DNA from 3 places in the Kosakonia cowanii JCM 10956 genome. Region 2 is predicted to be linked to each of the others. Evidence: riboswitches for the same ligand, from Rfam matches in the RefSeq annotation. Region 2 holds a riboswitch; each other region holds the start of a gene.
What was found. A riboswitch is a leader RNA that binds a small molecule or an ion and turns the genes downstream of it on or off. The one in region 2 is predicted to bind thiamine pyrophosphate.
Positions count from the first base shown of each region.

Region 1 (4,280 bases), 270 kb from region 2:
CGACTGTGCGCCAGCGCGGATCTGCGCGTTGAGATAGGAGGTGACGCTCTGCGCCAGCTTATCCAGCAGTGCATGCAGCACCAGCGGCTCGGCGTACATCATCTTTTTGATTTTAGTGAACGCTTTGCTGCTGCCGCCTTCAATCATATAGGTCGCCAGCGTCCACGGGCTGCCGGAGAAACCAATCAGCGGCACTTCGCCTTTCAGCTCACGGCGGATAGTGCGCACGGCGTTCATCACGTAACCCAGCTCATCTTCCGGGTCCGGCACCGGCAGCTTGTCCACATCCGCTTTACAGGTGATGGGATGGCTAAAACGCGGTCCTTCACCGGCTTCGAAATAGAGCCCCAGCCCCATCGCGTCTGGCACCGTCAGGATGTCAGAGAAGAGGATCGCCGCATCCAGCTTGTAGCGGCGCAGGGGCTGCATCGTCACTTCACAGGCCAGCTCCGCATTGCGGCACAGCGACATAAAGTCGCCGGCTTGCGCACGGGTCGCCTTATATTCCGGCAAATAGCGGCCTGCCTGGCGCATCATCCATACCGGCGTCATATCTACTGGCTGGCGCTGAAGCGCGCGCAGGTAACGATCGTTTTTCAGTTCGGTCATTGTCAGTTCCTCAAGCGTCAGGCCGCCAGTATATACACCTTATTCGCTCTCTGCCCGACACATCGCCACGGTATCCTCGATCAGGCGGCGCGCGACGGTACCCGGCGGTGGGAGCAGCGGCAGGTCGTCATAGCGATACCAGCCAGCATCGATCAGCTCTTTGGTATCAATGACGATCTCACCGCTCTCGTACTCGGCCATAAACGCAGTCATTAATGATTGCGGGAAGGGCCACGGCTGGGAGGTGACATAACGCAGGTTCTTGATTTTAATCCCGCTCTCCTCCATCACCTCGCGTGCTACCGCCTGCTCCAGCGTCTCGCCGACCTCAACAAATCCGGCCAGCACGGTATACACACCATTACGATGACGCGTATGCTGGGCAAGTAGCAGGCTATCATCGCGGCGAATAGCGACAATAATGCAGGGGGCAATTTGTGGATAGTAGCGTTCCCGGCATTGGTCGCAGAGCATCGCCCACTCGGTTTTGCTGGGGTGCATGGTGTGCCCACAGTAGCCGCAAAACTGATGCGATCGGTAAAACTCGGCCAGCTGCACGCCGCGCCCGGCTAACTGGAACAGCACGGTATCCTGATCGATCAGTAAACGTACCGATCCCATCTCGTTGGAGCGCTGCTGGCGAACAAGCCAGACGCTCTCTCCCTGCCATTCGCCGATAATTTGCGCGGGTTGACCCACAAGATCGAAATTTCCTGCCTCTCCATGTGGTAATTCTCCAGCGGGCAACCATAATTTTTGTTCATGGCTGACTATCCACCAGCCACGGTGATGAGCTTCAAGAGTTTGTACCATTGCGCGACCTTAGCTTCACTGGCATGTTATTAACATTATTATTACATCATTTTTAATCTTACATTTTGCGGAGTCATTTATGCTGAACCAGTTAGAAAGCCTGACAGAACGACTGGGGGGAAGTAACAAGCTTATCGATTTCTGGCTCAACGAACGTAAGCAGTTGCTTATCTCCTATTACAATCTGGTGGGAATCAAGCCGGGCAAAGGGTCGTACATGCAGCTTAACGAAAAAGCGCTGGATGATTTTTGCCATAACCTGGTTGAATACCTTTCCGCCGGTCATTTCACTATTTATGAACGCATCATCAATGAAATGGAAGGCGCCAGCCCACTTTTAGCGGCGACTCAGCTCTACCCGCAGCTCGAAGCCAATACCGTTGAAATCATGAAACATTATGATTCCAGCCTCGAACAGTCCATCGATGATGACAACTGCATGGAGTTCCAGCAGGCTCTCTCAGACATCGGTGAAGCGCTGGCGGCGCGTTTTACGCTGGAAGATCAGCTGATCACGCTGGCGTTTGATAACCACCTCAGCGAAAGCGCCAATGATGAAACCGGGATGGCGCGCCCGGCTTGAGTTCTTAACCAATAACGCGTAGTTTAAAAAACAGTCCCCCGCTTCGGGCGGGGGTTTTTCTTGTCGGAGTGCCACTCTTTTACACCCACGCTTTCTGAAAGCTGAGGTGTAAAAAGGCTGAGACCGTTAATTCGGGATCCGCGGAACCTGATCAGGCTAATACCTGCGAAGGGAACAAGAGTAATCCATCCACCACTCCACCCTCACGGGCGGTTTGCTGCTATTACTCCATCCGTCGTCTGACAAGCCATCTCCTTTGACACTGGAATGAGCTATGTCTACTACTACTTCACGCCGTGAACAACGCGCCCAGGCGCAACACTTTATCGATACGCTGGAAGGCACCGCTTTCCCCAACTCCCGCCGCATCTACCTCACTGGCTCACAGCCCGATATTCGCGTGCCAATGCGTGAAATCCAGCTCAGCCCGACGCTCGTCGGCGGTGCCAAAACCGCCCCGCAGTATGAAGAGAACGAGGCGGTGCCGGTGTATGACACCTCCGGTCCGTACGGCGATCCGGCGATTGCCATTGATGTGCAGCAGGGGCTGGCTAAGCTGCGCGCAGCGTGGATCGCCGCCCGCGATGACAGCGAAGAGCTGGACCATCGCAGCTCGGCCTATACCAACCAGCGCCTGGCGGATGACGGCCTTGATGCGCTGCGTTTTAGCGGCCTGCTGACGCCGCGTCGCGCCAAAGCAGATAAATGCGTGACGCAGCTGCACTATGCCCGTTTGGGCATCATTACCCCCGAAATGGAATTTATCGCCCTGCGCGAAAACATGGGGCGTGAGCGCATTCGCAGTGAAGTGCTGCGTCGCCAGCATCCGGGCGAAGGGTTTGGCGCGCGGCTGCCGGAGAACATTACGCCGGAGTTTGTCCGCGCTGAAGTGGCGGCGGGCCGGGCCATTATTCCCGCCAACATCAACCATCCAGAATCAGAGCCGATGATCATTGGCCGCAACTTCCTGGTGAAAGTGAACGCCAATATCGGCAACTCAGCCGTCACCTCATCAATTGAAGAAGAAGTGGAGAAGCTGGTGTGGTCAACCCGCTGGGGCGCGGATACGGTGATGGATCTCTCTACCGGTCGCTATATTCATGAAACCCGCGAGTGGATCCTGCGTAACAGCCCGGTGCCGATCGGCACGGTTCCGATCTACCAGGCGCTCGAAAAGGTTAATGGGATCGCTGAAGATCTCAATTGGTCAGTGTTCCGCGACACCCTGCTGGAGCAGGCGGAACAGGGAGTCGACTACTTCACCATCCATGCCGGTGTGCTGCTGCGCTATGTGCCGATGACCGCGCAGCGCCTGACGGGCATTGTCTCGCGCGGCGGCTCAATCATGGCGAAGTGGTGCCTTTCGCACCATCAGGAGAACTTCCTCTACACCCACTTCCGCGAGATCTGCGAGATTTGCGCCGCCTACGACGTCTCTCTCTCTTTGGGAGACGGCCTGCGCCCGGGATCGATTCAGGACGCCAATGACGAAGCGCAATTCGCCGAGCTGCATACGCTGGGTGAACTGACCAAAATCGCCTGGGAGTATGACGTGCAGGTGATGATTGAAGGCCCTGGCCATGTGCCGATGCAGATGATCCGCCGCAATATGACCGAAGAGCTGGAGAGCTGCCACGAAGCGCCCTTCTACACTCTTGGGCCGCTCACCACCGATATCGCGCCGGGCTATGACCACTTCACCTCTGGCATCGGCGCGGCAATGATTGGCTGGTTTGGCTGCGCGATGCTCTGCTATGTCACGCCGAAAGAGCACCTCGGCTTGCCGAACAAAGAGGATGTCAAACAGGGGCTGATTACCTACAAAATCGCCGCCCACGCTGCGGATCTGGCCAAAGGCCACCCTGGCGCGCAGATCCGCGATAACGCCATGTCTAAAGCGCGATTTGAGTTCCGCTGGGAAGATCAGTTTAACCTCGCCCTCGACCCCTTCACCGCCCGCGCCTATCACGATGAAACCCTGCCGCAGGAGTCGGGCAAAGTGGCGCACTTCTGCTCGATGTGCGGGCCGAAATTCTGCTCGATGAAGATTTCGCAGGAGGTACGTGACTACGCCGCCGCGCAGAGCATCGACGCGGGCATGGCGGATAAAGCCAGCGACTTCCGCGCCCGCGGCGGGGAGATCTACCTGAAACAGGAGGAGGCGTAATGTACCAGCCTGATTTCCCGCCGGTGCCCTTTCGCCTCGGGCTCTATCCGGTGGTCGATAGCGTGGAGTGGATCGCCCGCCTGCTGGATGCAGGTGTGCGCACCCTGC
Region 1 is NZ_CP019445.1:147,127-151,406, forward strand. Features, by position in the region: gene hemE (uroporphyrinogen decarboxylase) at 1-609, opposite strand, end outside; gene nudC (NAD(+) diphosphatase) at 649-1,422, opposite strand; gene BWI95_RS00690 (Rsd/AlgQ family anti-sigma factor) at 1,502-2,005, shown strand; TPP riboswitch at 2,060-2,196, shown strand; gene thiC (phosphomethylpyrimidine synthase ThiC) at 2,280-4,172, shown strand; gene thiE (thiamine phosphate synthase) at 4,172-4,280, shown strand, end outside.
Region 1: it holds a riboswitch for thiamine pyrophosphate, as region 2 does, so the genes downstream of both, thiC (phosphomethylpyrimidine synthase ThiC) here and thiB (thiamine ABC transporter substrate binding subunit) in region 2, are expected to answer to the same signal.

Region 2 (4,280 bases):
CCCACAGGCGGCGAAAACCGGCAATATCGAGCGACTGGCAGAGCAGCGCATACCGCGCGGTGAGATCGCGCATCGGGTTTTCCAGCACCTTTAATGCATAGGGGATCGCCATCAGCGCATTGGTGAATATCACGATGCCATCGGCGGAGTCGGGCAGGCCGATGGTGTTGTTGAGCAGCAGGAAAAAGCCGGTTGCCAGCACAATCCCCGGCATCGCCAGGATCAGCATGCCGCTCAGTTCGAGCGCCTGCCCGGCCGCAGTGCGGTGGCGCGCGCGCAGTTCGCGGCTGCTCCACAGCAGCATCATGGTCAGCACCACGCAGAGCAGCCCGGCGACCAGCGCGATACGCAGCGACGTCCACACCGCCTGCCACAGCACCGGCTCTGCCACCACCTTCAGCAAACTGACATTAAGCCCGTCAACGATCACCGCCAGCAGCGGTGGCAGCATCAGCAGCAGTGCCAGCACAATTAACAGCGTATCGGTGATGCGGCTAAACCAGCGCGTTTCCGGGTCGCGCCAGCCCTGAATATGATGGCTGCCAACGGCGAAGGCTCTACTCATCCGCTGGCTTAACAGCACCAGCCCGAGGCAGCAGATCATCTGGATTATCGCCAGTATCGCCGCGCGGGCGGGATCAAAATCAAAGCTGAGCGCCTGGTAGATGGCAAGCTCAATGGTGGTTGCCTGCGGGCCGCCGCCCAGCGACAGCACGGTGGCGAAACTGGCGAAGCAGAGCATAAAGATCAGCGCTGCCACTGGCGGGATCTGGCGGCGCAGCCAGGGCCACTCGACAAAGCGGAAGAAGGCCCAGCCGCGCATCCCGAGCTGGGCTGCCAGCTGGCGCTGCTCACCGGGGATCTGCTCCAGCGCCTGTAGCAGCAGGCGCGAGGCCATCGGCAGGTTAAAAAAGAGGTGCGCCAGCAGAATGCCCTGCAAACCGTAGGGCGAAAAGGTCCACTCAAGGCCAAGCGTCTGGCAGAGCGCGGCGAGCCACCCCTGGCGACCATAGACGCTGAGAATACCGAACACCGCCACCAGCACCGGCAGGATCAGCGTCATCGCGCATAAGCGCAGCAGCAACTGGCGGCCGGGAAAACGACGGCGGTAGAGCGCACGGGCAAGAAAAATGGCGGGCACCACGGAGAGCAGGGCGGAGAGAAAAGCCTGCCAGAAGGAGAATCGCACCACGTGCCACAGGTAGCTGTCCGACAACAAGTCGGAGAGCCCTTCGACAGGTGCGTTTTGCCACAGCGCGAAAAAGGCCGCCACCGCGACCACGACCATCAGCGTGGCGGCGGTGAGGCCAGGAAGCAGCCAGCCGGGAATTAGCGGCTGACTGCGCGTTGCCACGAGGCTATCCATGCTGCGCGCTGGGCTGCTACCTCTTGCGGCGAGAATTGCAGCGAGGTTTGTGGTTTCTCAAGCTGGTCAAACCCGGCGGGCAGCGTGACGTTGCTCACCGGGTACATCCAGTTGCCCGTTGGGATGGCACTCTGGAAGGCGGGTGAAACCATAAATTTGAGGAATTTTTCCGCCAGCTCCGGCTGCTTGCTGGCGGCGGTACGCGCCGCGACTTCAACCTGCAAATAGTGGCCTTCGCTGAAGTTCGCCGCCGCGTAGTTCTCTTTCTTCTCTTCGATGATGTGGTAGGCAGGCGAGGTGGTGTAGCTCAGCACCAGATCGCTCTCACCTTTCAGAAAGAGGCCGTAGGCTTCGCTCCACCCTTTGGTGACGGTAACGGTTTTGCCCGCCAGCTTTTGCCAGGCTTCGGGGGCTTTATCGCCATAGACTTTCTGCATCCACAGCAGCAGGCCGAGCCCTGGCGTGCTGGTGCGCGGATCTTCATAAATCACGCGCCACTTCTGATCGCTTTCGACCAGCTCTTTCAGGCTCTTCGGCGGGTTTTTCAGTTTGGTTTTGTCATAGACAAAAGCGAACCAGCCGTAATCGAACGGCACAAAGGTCTCATTGCTCCAGCCGCCCGGCACCTTCACCGCGTCATCCGGCACGCCGCTTTTGGCGAAGAGTTTTGTCTGGGTCGCGGCTTCCAGCAGGTTGTTATCAAGACCGAGCACGACGTCAGCTTTGCTCTTTTTGCCCTCCATCCGCAGACGGTTGAGCAGCGAGACGCCATCTTCCAGCGCCACGAACTTCAGCTCGCAGTTGCAGTCGGCTTCAAAGGCTTTTTTTACCGCAGGGCCTGGCCCCCATTCGGCGGCGAAGGAGTCGTAGGTGTAGACGGTCAGGACGGGTTTAGCGAAAACTGGCGCGGCAATCAGCAGCAGCAGTGACAACGATTTTTTTAACACTTTGCACCTCATAAATGGGTGGCAAAGGATTTTGAGAGAGCCTCAAATCCCTTCGCCGGCGTTATCCGGATCAGGTTCGACGGGTATTTTCTCAGCACGCGCGTGAAGCGCAGCACCCCGTTGAGAACGGCGCTATTGTAATGATTTGGTAAACAATCTGAAAGCATTACGGATCCGGCGGCGCAAACCAGGCCGATTTAAAGTCAAACCAGCCGAGGGTATTCATGCGCAGCCCGCGCATGGTGCGCTGCCCCTGAATGCGAAGCCAGTGGTGGATCAGCGGCACAATCGCTTTACTCGCCAGCAACTGCTGTGACCACATCGCCAGGTTCATCTCCCCGGCGCGCCAGCGCGCGGCGTCCGCCTGCCAGTCGCGCGGGATGCAGTGTTGCAGCAACGGTACTTCATAGAGGTTAGCGAAGACCGAGAAGTCGAGCGGCAGCGTAAAGTTGGCGCTGTTAAGCCAGATATCGCTCTCTGTTTCCCCGCGATGCCACTCATCGTAATCGACCTCCTGAATCAGTAACTTAACGCCATGTTCTGCCAGCAGCGTACTCATGGTGTGGGCAATCGCCTGGTGCTCGTTATGCTCGCGGTAGAAGGTGAGCGTCAGCGTCTCCAGCCCGGCGGGCTTTTCACCGCTGCCGGGGCGCGCGTGGTGCCAGCGCGGCAGTAATCCATAGGCGGGAAACCAGTAGCGCTGATTCTGTTCGCTGGCGTGCCACAGCAGATTGGTTGGCGAAAGGATCCGGCTTACCCATTCGCGCACCGCCGGGTTCGCGCCGCGACTGGATCGCGCGTCAAACAGCAGATAGTAGCAGCCCTCTTCGAGACGGCTCTCCACCGCTTTTTCGCCCTCGGTTGGCCCTTCAAGCGTCAGGCCGCAGGTGGTCTCATCCCCAACATCCGGCAGCACCCAGACATTCACTTCATCAATCAGCGCACGAAAACCGAAGTAATCCTCAAAGGCGTGGATCTTTAGCTGGTTGCGGGTATTGCGCATCACTGCGTAAGGGCCGGTGCCAATCGGTTGGCTGGCAAAGTTCGTCAGCGTCTCCCACTCCTGCGGCAGGATCATCGCCGGTACGTGGCCCATCAGCCACGGCAGCCAGCTATCGGGCTGCGAGAGGTGAATGTCGAGCGTCCACGGCGTGGGGGAAACGATATCGCGGATATGGGAGTAGAGCGGCAGGGCGCTGGCACGCCGCAGGGAGGCGATAACATCCGCCATCTCCAGCTCGCGGCCGTGGTGAAAGTGGATGCCGGGGCGTAAGTAGAAGCGCCAGTGCAGGGGAGAGATCGCTTTCCAGTGGTGAGCAATATCGGCTTCCAGTTCCCCGTTTTCCTCATTTATGCGCGTCAGGGTACTGAAGATTTGCCGCGCCATATGGGTTTCGGAGCGGCGCAACGGCGAGCCGGGCAGCAGATTGCGCAGCGGGCGGTAGTAGAGCACGCGCAGGATATGCCGCCCCTGGCGAAAACTGCGGCCCAGATGCGACACCAGCATCTGGCGCACGGCGGCTTTATCGCCCACCAGCTGCACCAGTTGATCGATGCGATCCTGTTCAAGCAGATCTTCCGCCCGCTGCTGCTGTAACGCCAGGCCGGTGTAGAGGAAGGTGAGGCGCGAGCGTTTACCGCGCCCGGCTTCCGCTTCCCAGGTGAGCCAGCCGCGCGTCTGCATGGTGTTGAGCAGGGTGCGCATATGGCGGCGGGAGCAGTTAAGCAGCTCCGCCAGCTCGTTGAGCGTAGTTTCCTGAGATTTTCCATCGCAGCATTGCCACAGACGGATGAACTGTTGTTGCAGGCGACCAGAGGACATAAAAGAGGAACTCCCGGCAAAAACTCAGCAATTTATTTATCCCTATATTAAGCCGATACTTCTCTGCGATGAAAGCGAGGAGGCGCATAGCGAAGTGGGGAATGACGACGCGTGTGGAAAAACTGACTCGCCCGAATCATGTGTG
Region 2 is NZ_CP019445.1:419,995-424,274, reverse strand. Features, by position in the region: gene thiP (thiamine/thiamine pyrophosphate ABC transporter permease ThiP) at 1-1,354, opposite strand, end outside; gene thiB (thiamine ABC transporter substrate binding subunit) at 1,330-2,313, opposite strand; TPP riboswitch at 2,343-2,443, opposite strand; gene sgrR (HTH-type transcriptional regulator SgrR) at 2,480-4,135, opposite strand.

Region 3 (4,280 bases), 790 kb from region 2:
AGCCGGGGTTTCTGCCCGTGAGCTCTGCCGCAAGCACGCCATTTCCGACGCCACCTTTTACGCTTGGCGTAAGAAGTATGGCAGTATGGAGGTGCCCGAGGTTAAGCGCCTGAAGTCGCTTGAGGAAGAGAACGCCAGGCTCAGGAAGCTGCTTGCCGAAGCCATGCTGGATAAGGAGGCGCTTCAGGTGACTCTGGGGCGAAAGTACTGACGACAGACCAGAAGCGGGAAGCCATGGTGTTGATGTGTGATGCGACCGGTCTGTCGCAACGTCGTGCCTGCAGGCTTACAGGTTTGCCCCTGTCGACCTGCCGTTATGATGCTCAGCGTCCGGCTGCTGATGCACATTTATCAGGGCGTATTACTGAACTGGCGCTTGAACGCAGACGTTTTGGTTACCGGCGCATCTGGCAGTTGCTGCGCAGGGAGGGCCTTCACGTCAATCACAAGCGGGTATACCGTATTTACCACCTTAATGGACTGAGTGTAAAACGCAGACGACGCCGTAAAGGGCTGGCGACCGAACGGTTTCCGCTTCTGCGCCCGGATGCGCCGAACCTTACATGGTCGATGGATTTCGTTATGGACGCACTGACCAACGGTCGCAGGATCAAGTGCCTGACCTGTGTGGATGATGTCACGAAGGAGTGTCTGATGATCATCGCAGCTTTCGGTATTGCCGGCGTTCAGATCACGCGCATTCTGGACACCATCGCGCTATTTCGGGGCTATCCGACAACAATAAGAACCGATCAGGGCCTGGAATTTACCTGCCGCGCGCTCGATCAATGGGCCTTTGAGCATGGCGTGGAACTACGGCTTATCCAGCCGGGTAAGCCAACGCAGAACGGATTTATTGAAAGTTTTAACGGACGCTTTCGCGATGAGTGTCTGAATAAACACTGGTTCAGCGATATTCTTCATGCCCGGAAAACGATTAATGACTGGCGGCAGGATTATAACGAGTGCCGTCCCCATTCATCGCTGGATCACCAGACACCAGCTGAATTCGCAACGGACTGGCGAAACAGGAAATATGAAGAAAAACCAACCGACATTACTAACTGAAGGTTGTATCTAATCTTGGGGGGCAGGTCAGTAGACTCAAGATTACTCAAATCAATTCCTATCATGATGTAGTTATCGAGTTCTTAGATGACGGTAATAGTAAATCAGTCAGGTTTAATAATCTCATTAAGGGTAAAGTAAAAGATGGCGAGGTTTAAAAATTAGTAGGTTTTAAAGTTGGTGATATTTACGATAGTAAAAATTACGGGAAATATAAAATCATTGATGTTATCAATGCTCGTAATATAACTATTGAATTTTTAGCTACTGGATATGTCAAAAAAGTACAATCTAGCGTTATTAAAATTTGTGCTGTTAAAGATCCTATGAAGCCTACAGTTTATGGAGTAGGTATTAAAGGTGATAATTTATCTTCTCAAATAGATGGACAAATGGTTAGGGAGTATCGCACTTGGAAGGAAATGCTTAGAAGATGCTACGATGAAAAACATCTAGAACGCTTTCCCACTTATCGTGGCTGTACAGTCTGCGAAAGGTGGCATTCATACGAAAACTTTTATGCGGATATCAAGAAGCTAGAAGGTTATTCTGAATGGCTCACTAATTTTCGTTACCAAATTGATAAGGATATTATTAACCCTTCCAATAAGGTCTATTGTCCTAAATACTGTAATTTTGTTACAGACACTGAAAACTCTCTATATGCTAATCGCCGCCGTCATAATTGGATTTAAATTAAACCCCACTGAAAAAGTGGGACTTCATTCCTTCATTATCTCGTAAGTTATGAGGGGATTTTTCGACGGATAACATCCCTACCTGCAAAATGAATATTTATATAGATAGCTTTTGACTTCATCTTTTTGTAATTAATGTGGAAATAATTTTCATCAATGAAGGTTAGTGTATGAGTTGTAAAGGGCGGTAGTGTTGAATCTGGTGCATCAAATTCTCTTGTTTCAATAGGTTTTCTGTCTAACATACGGCAAAAACGAGAGGCATAATAAATCTCCCAATGAATTAACACTACTGGTCTTGGCGAGAGGTTACGTATTCGGATCTCGTGACCAACATTTGCACTTGTTGTAAAACTCCATCCTAGATCTATTCTTGTCCGATCACGCCACGTTTCCATTACTTTAATGACTGCTAGCCCTGTAGAAACTATGGCTCCCCACCATGAAACAACCATTGATACGGTTACATCTTTGAATAACTCTTGCATTCATCATTACCATTGCTTTGATTCTTTGGATGATGCTAACGCTCTCTTATTGAAAACGCCACATTACAAAACCTCTAATTTTCACCAATCGGCAGATAGGGGTTAAGCTGGCCTTACAGCGGGTAGATGATGCAAGTATTTATTACGTGATTAAGCTATTCGAGGTGTGATAACTGCTGTGATAAACATTGTGATAAATCGAAAATTCTTGCGCCTCATCCATACACCCGGCTACACTAAAAACTTACAACTTGTTTTTGTGCAAATGATTGTTTTGTAATTGATTTGACTCGGGGTGCCCTTCTGCGTGAAGGCTGAGAAATACCCGTACCACCTGATCTGGATAATGCCAGCGTAGGGAAGTCAGATGCCTGCCCGGCATCCCTTCTTCACGCCGGGCAGGAGCAAAATAGATGCAACCTGACCTGCTTGATCCTGTGCACTCTGCACACGCGTTACAGCAACTCCGTACACTCTCTCCCCTTGTTCACTGTATGACGAATGACGTCGTGCAAACCTTTACCGCCAACGTCCTGCTCTCGCTCGGCGCCTCACCGGCGATGGTAATCGATCGTGAAGAGGCGCAGCAGTTCAGCGCCATTGCTGATGCCTTACTTATTAATGTCGGCACGCTGACGCGCGAACGCGCTGAAGCAATGCACGCCGCAATTGAGAGCGCTAACCGCGCGCAAACCCCCTGGACGCTCGACCCGGTTGCCGTTGGCGCACTCGCCTTTCGCTCCGGTTTCTGCCAACAACTCCTCTCTCTTCGACCGGCCGCCATCCGCGGCAACGCTTCTGAAATCCTCGCCCTGGCCGGTATGCCAGGCGGCGGGCGCGGCGTCGACACCACCGATAGCGCGCTGGCGGCGCTGCCCGCGGCGCAGCAGCTGGCTCAACAGACCGGCGCGGTGGTCGCAGTCACTGGGGAGATTGATTACATCACCGATGGTGTACAAACCCTCAGCATCAGCGGCGGCGATCCGCTGATGACGCGAGTGGTCGGCACCGGCTGCGCGCTCTCGGCGGTGGTGGCTGCCTGTTGCGCCTTGCCCGGCGAGCGACGGCTCAATATTGCGTCAGCCTGCCGGATAATGAAGCAGGCGGGCAGCCGCGCGGTGAAACAGAGCGCTGGCCCTGGCAGTTTCGTCCCCGCTTTTCTTGATGCGCTGGCGGCAAACGGGAAGGGGGAGTAATGAAACGGATTAATGCCTTAACCATTGCCGGCACCGACCCGAGCGGTGGCGCGGGGATCCAGGCGGATTTGAAAACCTTTTCGGCGCTGGGGGCTTATGGCTGTTCGGTGATCACCGCGCTGGTGGCGCAAAACACCCGCGGCGTGCAGTCGGTATACCGAATCGAGCCTGATTTCGTTGCTGCCCAGATGGACTCGGTGCTGAGCGATGTGCGCATCGACACCACTAAAATCGGCATGCTGGCGGAAACCGACATTGTCGAAGCGGTGGCAGAGCGTCTGCGCCATTACCAGGTGCGCAATGTGGTGCTGGATACGGTAATGCTGGCGAAAAGCGGCGATCCACTGTTATCGCCTGCGGCGGTCGCCTCCCTGCGCCAGCATTTACTGCCGCAGGTTTCCCTTATCACGCCCAATCTGCCGGAAGCGGCGGCGCTGTTAGATGCGCCCCATGCGCGCAGCGAGCGCGAGATGCATGAGCAGGGCGAAGCTCTGTTAGCGCTCGGTTGTGAGGCGGTATTGATGAAGGGTGGTCATCTGGACGACGCCGAAAGCCCCGACTGGCTCTTTACTCGCGATGGCGCACAGCGCTTTACCACCGTGCGCATTGCAACAAAAAACACCCACGGTACAGGCTGCACGCTCTCGGCGGCGCTGGCGGCCCTGCGACCGCGCCACCCGGGCTGGGCTGAAACGGTTGCAGAGGCGAAAAAGTGGCTTACCGCTGCGCTGGCACAGGCCGATACGCTTGAAGTGGGAGAGGGTATCGGCCCGGTTCACCACTTCCATCAGTGGTGGTAAATCAGAAACCGAAACGTGCCAGCAGAATAA
Region 3 is NZ_CP019445.1:4,280,651-4,284,930, reverse strand. Features, by position in the region: one part of gene BWI95_RS20325 (IS3 family transposase) at 1-206, shown strand, start outside; one part of gene BWI95_RS20325 (IS3 family transposase) at 206-1,068, shown strand; gene BWI95_RS23425 (hypothetical protein) at 1,395-1,763, shown strand; gene BWI95_RS23420 (hypothetical protein) at 1,814-2,254, opposite strand; TPP riboswitch at 2,536-2,632, shown strand; gene thiM (hydroxyethylthiazole kinase) at 2,668-3,450, shown strand; gene thiD (bifunctional hydroxymethylpyrimidine kinase/phosphomethylpyrimidine kinase) at 3,450-4,250, shown strand.
Region 3: it holds a riboswitch for thiamine pyrophosphate, as region 2 does, so the genes downstream of both, thiM (hydroxyethylthiazole kinase) here and thiB (thiamine ABC transporter substrate binding subunit) in region 2, are expected to answer to the same signal.